Regions from separate parts of the Enterovibrio litoreus genome, predicted to be linked through region 3. Evidence: predicted binding sites of a transcription regulator. Region 3 holds the regulator's gene; each other region holds the start of a gene.
What was found. The regulator PurR, encoded in region 3, represses purine synthesis genes. The targets are predictions, from matches to a motif close to TNANGNAAACGTTTNCNTNA.
Positions count from the first base shown of each region.

Region 1: the regulator PurR is predicted to act here: its motif matches at 1,534-1,553, upstream of purE (5-(carboxyamino)imidazole ribonucleotide mutase).
Region 2: the regulator PurR is predicted to act here: its motif matches at 1,237-1,256, upstream of guaB (IMP dehydrogenase).
Region 4: the regulator PurR is predicted to act here: its motif matches at 1,625-1,644, upstream of AB8599_RS11910 (phosphoribosylaminoimidazolesuccinocarboxamide synthase).

Region 1 covers NZ_CP166194.1:3,462,493-3,465,610, reverse strand. Annotated here, with positions in the region: gene AB8599_RS15585 (5-(carboxyamino)imidazole ribonucleotide synthase) at 1-979, opposite strand, end outside; gene purE (5-(carboxyamino)imidazole ribonucleotide mutase) at 982-1,467, opposite strand; gene AB8599_RS15575 (Sua5/YciO/YrdC/YwlC family protein) at 1,697-2,254, shown strand; gene hemF (oxygen-dependent coproporphyrinogen oxidase) at 2,282-3,118, shown strand, end outside.
Region 2 covers NZ_CP166194.1:750,888-754,005, reverse strand. Annotated here, with positions in the region: gene guaB (IMP dehydrogenase) at 1-1,175, opposite strand, end outside; gene xseA (exodeoxyribonuclease VII large subunit) at 1,339-2,667, shown strand; gene AB8599_RS03185 (zinc ribbon domain-containing protein) at 2,710-2,943, opposite strand.
Region 3 covers NZ_CP166194.1:1,883,855-1,886,972, forward strand. Annotated here, with positions in the region: gene torA (trimethylamine-N-oxide reductase TorA) at 1-334, shown strand, start outside; gene torD (molecular chaperone TorD) at 434-1,081, shown strand; gene purR (HTH-type transcriptional repressor PurR) at 1,511-2,521, shown strand; cyclic di-GMP riboswitch class I at 2,829-2,927, shown strand; gene AB8599_RS08220 (TfoX/Sxy family DNA transformation protein) at 3,043-3,118, shown strand, end outside.
Region 4 covers NZ_CP166194.1:2,702,356-2,705,473, reverse strand. Annotated here, with positions in the region: gene bamC (outer membrane protein assembly factor BamC) at 1-333, shown strand, start outside; gene AB8599_RS11910 (phosphoribosylaminoimidazolesuccinocarboxamide synthase) at 416-1,519, opposite strand; gene AB8599_RS11905 (DUF2897 family protein) at 1,728-1,934, opposite strand; gene AB8599_RS11900 (M15 family metallopeptidase) at 1,937-2,608, opposite strand; gene dapE (succinyl-diaminopimelate desuccinylase) at 2,605-3,118, opposite strand, start outside.

The DNA.
Region 1 (3,118 bases), 1.6 Mb from region 3:
AATGCACATGCGCGAGACGGATAACATCTTCAGGCACTGTCACCTCACCAATGATGTTGATCATGGCTGTGGGACGAATGCGATTAGCACTGCCGAGCGGTAGGTTGCATACTGCGCGCAGATGATTCTCAAACTGGCAAACTTCTGCGCCCTGTTGCGTCCAATGGCCAGAGTTGTGTACGCGGGGGGCTATTTCGTTGACCATGAGGTTGCCGTTCACATCAAAGAATTCAATCGCTAACACGCCGACATAATTGAGAGCGTCCGCAACGGCTTTAAACATGGCTTCGGCTTGTGCCTGCAATGCTTTGTTTTCACACGCTGCGACGGAAACACTTAAAATACCATCGGTGTGGATGTTTTCTGTTAGCGGATACACTTCAATCTCACCGTTCGCGTTGCGAGCGCCAATCAATGACACTTCACGATCAAACGGTACGAACTCTTCAGCAATGACACACTGACGATCACCTTGATGAGATGCTTGCAAAAAAGCAGCGATATCCAGCCAAACAGATTCCGCATCATCAATGGATTTTAGACGCCATTGCCCTTTACCATCATAACCATCAAGCGCGCTTTTAATGATCATTGGTATACCAATGGTGTTCATAGCCGTATCAAAATCTTCACGGTTTAGGATGGTGTGATAACGTGCATTGTTGACGCTTGCTTTGTCGAGCAACGTTTTTTCCTTGCGGCGATCACCGCCAGTCAGAATCGCCTCTTCTCCGGGGTAGAACTTTCCGCTGGCCTGACAGATGTTAAGAATGTCAGGCGCGATATGCTCAAACTCGGCAGTGATAACATCAGCGTCTGCAATCCCGTTTTCTAATCCATGACCCAGCACTTCAAGTGTGACGGGGTGAACCAAATTGCCACTTCGTACATCATACGCACTAACTTTTAGATTTAGCGGGGCTCCCGCTAACGCCATCATTCGTGCCAGTTGCCCAGCACCTAGAACCAGCACATTCATGATTAATCTACCGACGGGTCAGGGTGAGCCAACACCGTTTCAGTTTGAGTTTTGCGGAAAGTATCGATTTTCGTCATTAGGGTGCTATCGCTGGTCGCGAGGATTTGCGCGGCTAGCAGACCCGCATTGGCTGCTCCTGCATCGCCAATTGCAAGGGTGCCGACCGCAACACCTTTTGGCATTTGTACGATAGAAAGCAGTGAATCCATGCCTTTCAATGCTTTTGACTGAACAGGTACACCCAAAACAGGAAGACTGGTGAATGCAGCTGTCATACCGGGAAGGTGCGCTGCGCCGCCAGCACCGGCAATGATCACTTTTATGCCACGAGAAGCAGCATTATTGGCATACTCTGCAAGTAGCTGGGGGGTTCGATGGGCTGAAACCACCTTGGTTTCATAGGCAACGCCGAAGTGATCCAGCATGTCTGCTGCGTTTTTCATGGTTGGCCAATCGGATTTCGAACCCATGATGATGCCGACTTTCATATCTTCTCCTGTGACTACCGTGTACTGCGAAGTGAAATTGCGCGCCATTATATCTGTAAAAAACCACAAGGAAAACGTTTGCGTCAGTGCGTTTCGCTGCAAGCACACTCGAATAGGATGGAATGTAAACTAACAAGTGTGTTTCGATATGTGACAAAAATGTTGAGAACGTCTCTGGAAATTCGTCATAGTATGTCGAATTTAGGAATGCCTGATTAGGAGAAAAACCTTGGCGAATGTTGAACAGTGTGTCGCTGCATTGGCTCGCGGTGAGGTGATAGCGTACCCAACAGAAGGGGTATTTGGCGTCGGTTGCGACCCTGATAGTGCGCAAGCCGTGGAAGCTTTGTTGTTGGTGAAAGAACGAGATAAAGCGAAGGGCTTAATTTTAATTGCAGCAAATTTGGCGCAGCTAGAAGGTTACATTGACCTTGATGGCCTGAGTGACAATGTCAAAGATGACGTGCTAGCGACTTGGCCAGGCCCTGTGACTTGGGTGATGCCTGCTGGCAAGAAAATCACGGGCTGGGTAACGGGTCAATTTGATACGGTTGCTGTTAGGGTATCTGATCACCCCGATGTTCAGGCTTTGTGCATGGCATATGGAAAACCGATCACTTCGACGAGCGCCAACTTAAGTGGTAAAGAGCCATGCAGAACTGCTGATGAAGTGATTGCTCAGCTTGGCGAGCGTGTGCCGTGCGTATTGAACGGAAAAATTGGCGGTCGTGATAAGCCAACCGAGATCCGAGATGCGCGTTCTGGTAAGGTGCTACGTCAAGGCTGAATAAGTTAGTAATAAAAAGGAATTAACGTGCCAAACCTCCCTCAGCAAGTAGATAAGGAAGCAGTAAAGCGCTTTTTACTGTCACTTCAGGATGCTATTTGTAATGCACTGGAGCAAGAAGACGGTGCTACCCAATTTCAAGAAGATTCATGGCAACGTGAGGCTGGAGGTGGTGGCAAGAGCCGCGTATTGCGCGATGGTGCTGTTTTTGAACAAGCAGGCGTGAACTTTTCGCATGTTTTTGGCGATAAGATGCCAGGTTCAGCAACCGCTCATCGTCCGGAGCTTGCGGGTCGAAGCTTTGAGGCGATGGGGGTTTCTCTGGTTGTTCATCCGAAGAACCCACATGTGCCAACTTCTCACGCTAACGTGCGTTTCTTTATTGCTGAAAAAGAGGGTGAAGACCCTGTATGGTGGTTTGGTGGGGGCTTTGATCTGACGCCTTTTTATCCTGTTGCAGAGGATTGCCTCCACTGGCATCAAACCGCGAAGGCGATTTGTGCGCCTTTTGGCAATGATGTCTATCAAGAACACAAAGAGTGGTGCGATCGATACTTCTTCTTGCCTCATCGCAACGAAACCCGTGGTGTGGGTGGTCTCTTTTTTGATGATTTGAACAACTGGGGCTTTGATGTCTCGTTTGATTACATTAAGGCTGTTGGCTTAGGCTTTCTCAACGCTTACCTGCCTATTGTTAAACGGCGCAAAGACACCGAATATGGAGAGCATCAGCGGCAGTTTCAGCTTTATCGTCGCGGTCGCTATGTTGAATTTAATTTGGTGTATGACCGTGGTACGTTATTCGGCTTACAAAGTGGCGGACGGACTGAGTCAATACTCATGTCGATGCCACCTCTCGTCAGA
Region 2 (3,118 bases), 1.1 Mb from region 3:
CCCAATGAACCCATGCCACGGTATGATTTGTATGAACGGCCTTGGTAAAGTTCAACTTCACCGGGAGACTCTTCCGTACCTGCTAACATTGAGCCAACCATCACACAAGATGCGCCAGCCACGATAGCCTTACACATGTCGCCTGAGAAACGGATACCGCCATCAGCGATAACAGGAATACCATTTTTATCAGCCACTTCCACTGCATCAGAAATTGCAGTGATTTGTGGAACACCCACACCCGTTACAATACGCGTGGTACAGATTGAACCTGGGCCAATGCCCACTTTTACTGCGTTAACGCCAGCATCGATCAGCGCTTGAGCACCTGAGCCTGTTGCGACGTTACCGCCAATGATTTGTAGATCTGGGAAGGCTGCACGAGTTTCACGAATACGCTGAAGAACGCCTTCAGAGTGACCGTGAGAAGAATCAATCAGCAGTACGTCAACGCCCGCTTCAACCAGTGCTGCAACACGTTCTTCGTTACCTGCACCCGCACCAACAGCAGCACCAACACGCAAACGGCCTTGCTCGTCTTTACATGCATGTGGCTTACGCTCTGCTTTTTGGAAATCTTTTGCAGTGATCATACCGCTTAGGTGGTGGTCATCATTCACAACCAGCACTTTCTCAACACGGTGTTTTTGCATTAGCTTTTGCACTTGCTCAGGGCTTGCGCCCTCTTTCACTGTTGCGAGACGCTCTTTGGGTGTCATCACTTCGGCCACTTTCAGGCTCAGATCTGTCACAAAGCGAACATCACGACCCGTGATAATACCGACCAACTCGTTAGTCTCAGTCACCACAGGGAAACCCGCAAAACCGTTGCGCTCTGTCAGTGTTTTCACATCTGCAATAGTTTGGTCTGGAGTCACAGTAACAGGATTAGACACCACACCGGCTTCGAAAATCTTCACTAAACGAACTTGTTCAGCTTGTTGCTCGATGGTCATGTTTTTGTGGATGAAACCGATACCGCCTTCCTGAGCTAACGCAATCGCGAGACGGGCTTCTGTCACTGTGTCCATCGCCGCTGAGATCAGAGGGATGTTCAATGAAATAGTTTTCGTCAGTTGAGCGCGTAAGTCGGCAGTGTTTGGAAGAACTGTGGAATGTGCTGGAACCAGCAATACATCATCAAAAGTTAGTGCTTCTTTAGCTATTCGTAACATTGCAATATCTCACGCCAAAATTAAATACGGGGGACTAAATATTGCCGCCGCATTATACTGATGACGCAAACGTTTGGCTATAGATTTTCACGAAATCGTTTGGCATTCATTTTTTGCCCCAGTACCATGACCAAAACCCGCTGATATTTAAGGCTAACTGGTGATGACAAGCCCCAACGAAAATATTTTCACCGTCTCTCGTTTAAACGCTGAAGTTCGCCTTCTGCTTGAGAACGAAATGGGTATCGTTTGGCTGGTTGGCGAGATCTCAAATCTCACTGTCCCTGTGTCTGGTCACTGGTATTTCACGCTAAAAGACAGCCGCGCTCAAGTTAAATGCGCCATGTTCAAAGGCAATAACCGACGCGTTACCTTTAAACCAGCAAACGGTAATCAGGTATTGGTTCGCGCGAGATTGTCCTTGTATGAACCTCGCGGCGACTACCAAATCATTGTTGAAAGCATGCAGCCTGAAGGCGATGGCATGCTACAGCAGCAATTTGAAAAGCTAAAAATGCAATTGGCCTCGGAAGGCTTGTTTGCGGCTAGCACGAAAAAAGCACTCCCTGAACAACCAAGACGCGTTGGAATCATCACCTCAAAAACCGGTGCAGCCCTGCACGATATTTTGCACGTATTAAAACGCCGTGACCCAAGCCTGCCTGTCGTGATCTATCCGACTCAAGTGCAAGGTAAAGATGCGGCAATACAAATTGCGCAGGCGATCGGACGCGCGAACAGTCGCGATGAATGTGATGTGCTAATTGTTGGGCGCGGTGGCGGTTCATTAGAAGATTTGTGGTGTTTTAACGAGGAAATAGTGGCGCGTACCATTGCCGCGAGCAGTATTCCTATTGTGAGTGCAGTGGGCCATGAAGTGGATGTGACCATTGCCGATTTTGTCGCAGACGTTCGCGCCCCGACACCATCTGCGGCCGCAGAGTTAGTGAGCAGAGATACGTCTATTCGCGCCCAGCAATTTTCGCAGCGAACAGATAGGCTGGCACATGTGTTCAGCAGGCATCTCTCACGCAGCCAAGATCGCCTCACACGTCTGCAACACCGACTGGCAATGCAACACCCACAAGCTCGCCTTCAACAGCAAGCACAGCAGTTTGACGAGCTTGAGCGTCGCCTGTATCAATCCATGCGCACCAAACTGCAAACTGATGCGCAGCGATTAGACCGAGCCAGCCAGAGATTAGCGCGTTTCTCACCAGCAAACCAACTGCCGGGGCTCAGCACGCAACTGGGATATACGCAGCAACGATTAGTGGAAGCCATACGCCGCCAGTTACGCCAACAGCAGCATGAACTGGCGCTGAAGATGGAAACCTTAGATGCCGTGAGCCCACTGGCCACACTGGCGCGCGGATATTCGATAACACGTGACGAGAACAATAAGGTGATCAAGTCTGACGGTGATGTGAAGCCCGGCGATAGGATCATTACCGCGCTTGCCAGCGGAGAGATCCACTCCACCGTGATCTAGGATCGCTCTTTTCATTGTTCCACATACGTTTAAACGGCGTCGTTACGACGCCGTTTTTTGTGCTTCGAAGACAATTCTCGCACTCGAGCGTGACTTTAATTCATTGCATTGATGACAGAAGTAATTCGTCGCACCACACGCTTGCAGCTTTTCCAATTGCGTCTCACAGGATTGGCAATACCCCTGTTTTATAAAGACTTTATTGCAAGGCTCACAGCGATAGCTCCCCTGTTCCCAATACATCACCACGCCACAATCTGGGCAATTGTTTTCCATGACTATTTCCCCTTAGCTGTCCACATCGCACTTTCGCTGTTCAACATTTCACGTATCACTTTTGCGCGCTATTCTAACTGAAACTCAAGATCAAACAGAACAGCCTCTCGCTGGATCCTATCAAGATCGTCAGATCTCAGCGTTTATGGGATCCGATCAGCGATCTACCCCTAAA
Region 3 (3,118 bases):
TGGTGATGTGGTTCGTGTATTCAACGAACGTGGTCAGGTCCTTGCGGGCGCCGTCGTGACTGACGACTATAAAGCTGGCGTATGTCGTATTGAAGAAGGTGCTTGGTATGCGCCACTTGAAGGCGGCAAGCCGGGTACACTTTGTACTTACGGCGATCCAAACGTCCTGACTGTAGACATTGGTACTTCTAAGCTAGCGCAAGCAACCTCTGCGCATACCGCGCTGGTTGAAATTGAGAAGTACACGGGTGAAGCGCCAGCAGTAACAGGCTTCAGCGGCCCTATCGAAATTGACGATGTAAACCCACTGTTCCCGGCGATGGATATCGCATAAGAGACAGTGTGAAGAAAAAGGGCAGCTTAGCTGCCCTTTTTTACTCTATGTTAGATACACTTACTAACACGCTTCGTTTCTCTAACTATCGGGATGACAATGCAAGAATTTATTGCCATTAACGAACAACGCGCCGAATTTTACTGGTGGATGTCTTCTTTATTTGCTAACGAATTGACGCAAGAAGACCTCAATAATTATCACGGCGCAGACATGGGTAATTACTTTTCATCGTTAGCGATGACTCAAGAATTAAAAGCGCCGATCGCCGACTTTCGCAATGCACTCGCCGCGCTAAAACTTCGCGAAGATGCGCAGCTCGAGCTAGCGGCTGATTTCTGCGGTTTATTCCTCAGCACGCCCAAAACAGGCGCATTACCTTATGCGTCTATTTATATCGGTGAAACCGGTCTGTTGAACGATAAGCCCGCGCAAGAAATGGGTCAATGGATGGAAAAGTACGGCATTGCTCAACGTAAAGATTTCAATGAACCGTTTGACCATCTAGCGGTTGTGCTCGATTTCATGGGCAACCTCGTGATGTTAGCCAACAAGGAAACCGAGGAAGACCGACAAGAAGCTATGATGCAAGAACAACAAGCATTTTTGGAAACCATGGTGATGCCTTGGCTAGGCAACTTTCAAAAGGCGCTTAACCAATTCGATCAATTCGGTTTTTATAAAGCCGCTGGTGCATTGCTAACCGCATTTATGACATTGGATCTTTTATTCCTGAAAGGCGAATAAACCCGTTTCCCAAAGAGAACATGAAGCCGGGCAAGCCCGGTTTTTTCTTTTTTGAGCACGAAAACCGGAAAAAACCTGCTATTTCCCAAGCTTGATACGCTTCAAGCTTATGCGAGTCGCTTCAATTGATTAATTGCGGGCGCGGTCATGAGCCAGTAAACTGTGAACGCAAGCGATTGGCATTGAGACGTTTCTGTAATTTTGCAAACACCTAGTCAAAATGCCACGCACAGTAACCCCCCCTAACTACCACACTTGATGGAAAGCAAGTTGCTGGCAGTGTCGAGAAAGCATGACGACAAGGGGCTGAGAGTCAGTCTCTCCACCTTTTTAAAACGAATCCATTACGCCGCTTAGCATAGCGGCGTAAACATATTGAGCAGCCTCTATTTTTCAAGCTGCGAATGAAAACGATAAGAAGATTACCCAATGGCAACAATTAAAGATGTCGCACGCATGGCTGGTGTATCTACGACAACCGTTTCACACGTGATCAATAAAACACGTTTTGTCGCAGAAAACACAACCAAGAAAGTATGGGCCGCAGTCGACGACTTAAACTATGCGCCGAGTGCCGTTGCGCGCAGCTTGAAATGCAATTCAACACGCACTATCGGCATGCTGGTGACCAAATCTACCAACCCATTCTTTGCGGAAGTGGTTCATGGCGTTGAAGAATACTGCTATCGAGAAGGTTACACGCTGATCTTATGCAACACCGAAGGTAACCTTGCGAAACAACGCGACTACTTGCGCATGTTGGCAGAGAAGCGCGTTGATGGTCTTTTAGTGATGTGTTCAGACCTGAATGAAGAACTCTTGACGCTGTTGGAGAAAAAGAAAGATCTGCCAATGGTTGTGATGGACTGGGGCACTCAGCACGTGCATACAGACTGCATTCAAGACAATGCGGAAATGGGCGGCTACATTGCAACCAAACACTTCATTGATAACGGCCACACTAAAATTGGCTGTATTTCAGGCCAACTAGATAAGCTGACTTGCCAGACTCGACTAGAAGGCTTCAGAAAAGCGTTGTCAGAAGCAGGTCTTGAAGAGAATCCAAATTGGATTGTTGAAGCTGACTTCGAATGTGACTCTGCCGTTGAAGCTGCTAACATGATTTTGGCTCAGGAAGATCGACCAACGGCGGTGTTCTGTTTCAACGACATTATGGCACTGGCTGCCATCAGTACCTTTCGTCAGGCTGGCTTAGACATTCCTAATGATATATCCATCATTGGCTATGACAATATCGATTTAGCCGCATTTTTCTCTCCGCCACTCACCACCATCCACCAGCCGAAAAATCGACTGGGCAAGACGGCGATCAAATTACTGTTGGAGCGTTTAGCTAACAAAGAAAACCAACAACAAATCTTCGTGATGCAGCCGGAATTAATTGTTCGCAGTTCGGTGAAAAATCTGCGCTCAGAATAACATTTCTCTAAAATCCTCAACACTAAAAAGCTCGGAAATAACCATCTGGGCTTTTTCTTTTCTGGCAAGTTTTCCGACACTTTCAAACACATTTTTGCGACTAACCTCTTAAACACCAAATTGTCTAGTTTTCTAGTGCTACCCTTTATCCCAGTCGGAAAACGACCAATTTGGTCAAAAATGTTTCTATTACAAAGACAACCGAATATTTTCAACCACATCAATAGGATCCTATCTGAACCAAGATCACATTTTTTGAGACCAGCAATAACGACAAAATGATGCGATTCAGTTAATCTAAACGCCGTTAAGAAAAAGGCAAACCACCGCGAAAGCGTGGGACGCAAAGCTTCCGGCCTCTCAACACTGAATTCAATTTCGTGTTAGTGGTAGCGGAGCTACCGATGACGTTAGCATTTCCATATCGGATTCTTCCGGTTGGTTGACAATTCTCTGAATTAGCTTTGCTACGTTGCTCCTTGACCATTCATCCAGGAACGTATTGATTGAGAATAAGTCACATGGATAAACCTACACTAAAAAACACACTAAAATTCTTCGAATGTCTGGGCAAAATCAAATCTCGATCCATGTTTG
Region 4 (3,118 bases), 820 kb from region 3:
CTACCTGTCATCATTGCACGTGCGCCTTACGATGTGTTCTGGGAGCGTTTGCCGAATATTCTCAATGAACTTGGCTTCACCGTTGAAGATCGTAATCGCTCTCAAGGAACCTTGAGTGTGGCGCTTAAAGAGCAGGATGATGAGTTCTGGCAAGAGCTAGGTGTTCAGCCGCTTCAGCTAGATCGCAACAAGTACAATATCTTGTTGGGTGATTTGGGTAACCGCACGTCAATCAACGTGACTGACAGTGCAGGTAAACCTGTGCCGGAAGAACAATTGGCGAACCTGAGCCCTGCCCTGGTTGCAGCTGTTGAGCGTTTGAATCGTAACTAGTTTGGTTGCTGATTACTGATATGAAAAGAGAGGACGCCAAGGCATCCTCTCTTTTTTTATTTTGTTCTATCGTGATTTAAGCTCAATCAACTAAGCCATAATCCGCTTTCAAGATAGCAATAATTTCTTGTTTTGGATTTTCACTTAAATGGATCGGATGGCCTACGATTTTCTCAGCAATACCAATATAGGTGCGAGAAATATCCATCAAGGCTTCTTCAGGCAAGATGTTGTCGCGCGCCAATGCTTCGCGCTCAGGCATACGGTTTTTATTCAACAAAATGTCTGGATCAGGGAAGTACTTGAGCAAGAACTGTCTAAACCCTTCTTTTGAGTTTTCAACAATCTTGCCAGCGTTATATTCCGCCGTATCCCAGATGCGTGATGAATCAGGCGTGCCTACTTCATCCATATAGATCAGCTTCTCCTGACCTGCGGCATCGGTGACATACCCAAATTCAAATTTGGTATCGACAAACGTTTGCCCCACTTCTTCCAGCGCCTTGCTGATCACGCCAAAGCCTTCTTTGAGCAGTGTTTCATAACGGGCAATATCGTCGACGGATGAGAAGTTAAACGCAGCGATATTGTCTTCAATGTTCTTGCGGGTGATGTTCACGTCGTCCGCTTCTGGCACACCCGGTATTCCTTTTAGAATCCCTTTGGTTGATGGTGTGATCAAAAGCTCAGGCAGTTTCTTGTCTCTTTCCAAGCCTTCTGGCAATGCGATACCGCAAAATTCGCGTTCGCCTTTTTCATAGGCGCGCCACATAGAACCTGTGATGTACTGACGGCAAATCGCTTCAACTTTGATAGGCTTGGCTTTTTGCACAATCCAGACGAAAGGATGCGGAATATCGAGAATATGACTGTCTGCCAAACCATTTTCTTTGAACAGCTTGAACCAATGATTAGAGATCGCATTGAGTGCTGCACCTTTACCGGGTACGCCTTTTAAACCGCCTTCACCTTGCCAGATGCAATCGAATGCGGAGATACGGTCGCTGATGACCATGATTGCCAATGGGGCATCAGGGGCGACATCGTAGCCTTTTTCTTTGATAAGGCGCTGACTGTCTTCTTCAGTCAGCCAGTAAACGGAACGCACTTTTCCACTGTGCACAGGCTGGTGGGTACGAATGGGAAGATCGTCGTTAACGGCGAGAACTTGATCCGCAAGGCTCATTGAGACATTCCTATCTAGGGTTAAACGGCAAACACAAAGTGATGAGAGTGCTCACATCACCCATTTGTTGGCATCATACCAGAACTCTTTTGTGCTGTTAGCGAAAAAAGCAAACGTTTGCCTAAAAAGTTCGAATGTCGAATTGGCATAAAATATAGGTGGCAGAGGGGAGAAATAAGGCGAAGTTAACGCGCCTTATTCGGTGGGATCACCAATACGAGGATTTGTCGTCAGAATCGTCGTCAGTTGGCGTGGTTTTCTTTGGCTGTTCTTTGCTTGCCGCGTCGTCTTTTTTGTTCTCTCTCTGACGCATACCAAGTTTAGATTTTGCGGTGTACTTCAACGCCATGATATTACTGACCACCACCGCGACCACGATAAAAATGATGACGTAGGGGTTAGTGAGAATGTCCATGTTCAGGCCTCGCACACATTGGTAACGTACTTCGAATATATCCCTTTGAGTGACAAAAGGATAGCGTCCTGCCCACAGATGTCAGACGTTGCTATGACGCTGCGTAATACCTCTTCGGTTAACGCATCGAGTATACCCACTGTGACCGCTTTATGGCTGATATGCCATGGCTCAAAGGCAACGCCACCTCTGTCTTCATGATAGGGGAAGAAAAAGCCAAAGCTGGCTAGGTTTGCTTCCAGCCAATCAAAGAAAGGGGCTTGATGACCGGACAGGTATTCCCAAGGTTCAAGCTGAATGCTTGCGCCCTTTGGTAGCAAATTTGCCGCATAGATATCCATGTCTGTGCCCCAATGATGACGGCTAGCACCGGGTAGCGCAGACCAGCGTAAAATGGCCTGCACTTTTTCATGATCGCTCAGCGTGCTTGGATCAAGAGGATTACCGTTATCATCCAAGATCGGACGATTGCCTGAAAACTTGCTGTTCCAAATCATTTTCTGACGGTCAAAATCGCGAAAGCTGCTAGCAATGACAAGTTCAAAACCGGCGGCTTTTGCGCTTTCTTGCAGACGCAGAAAATCATCCACAATATCGCGGTGTAGCAAGCGATCATCCAGTTCAACCAGATGATCACGTGTTTGCCCTGTCAGAGATGATATGGTCCAACTCATTTGGCGAATAGCTTCTCCAGCACTTTTTGGTACATATCCGTTAGCTTCTCAAGATCCGCCACTTTTACGCACTCGTTCACTTTGTGAATGGTGGCGTTTACTGGGCCAAGCTCAATCACTTGCGTGCCCATCTGCGCGATAAATCGACCATCAGATGTACCACCCGTGGTCAAAAGCTGGGGTTTTTGATGGTTCACTTCATCTACCGCATCCACAACCGCATCAAGCAAAGATCCGGTGTCGGTTAAAAATGGGTGGCCGCTAAACGTCCAAACAAGATCGTAGTCTAAGCCGTGTGCATCCAGCACAGAATGTACGCGTGCTTTGATATCGTCAGCGGTTAATTCCGTGCTGAACCTAAGGTTAAACTGAACCTTGAAGTCTCCCGGGATCACATTGCTTGCGCCAGTACCTGACGACAGGTTTGGAATTTGAAAACTGGTCGGCGGGAAATAGTCGTTGCCTTCATCCCACTGAATGGCAGCAAGCTCGGCCAGTGCGGGCAAAGCC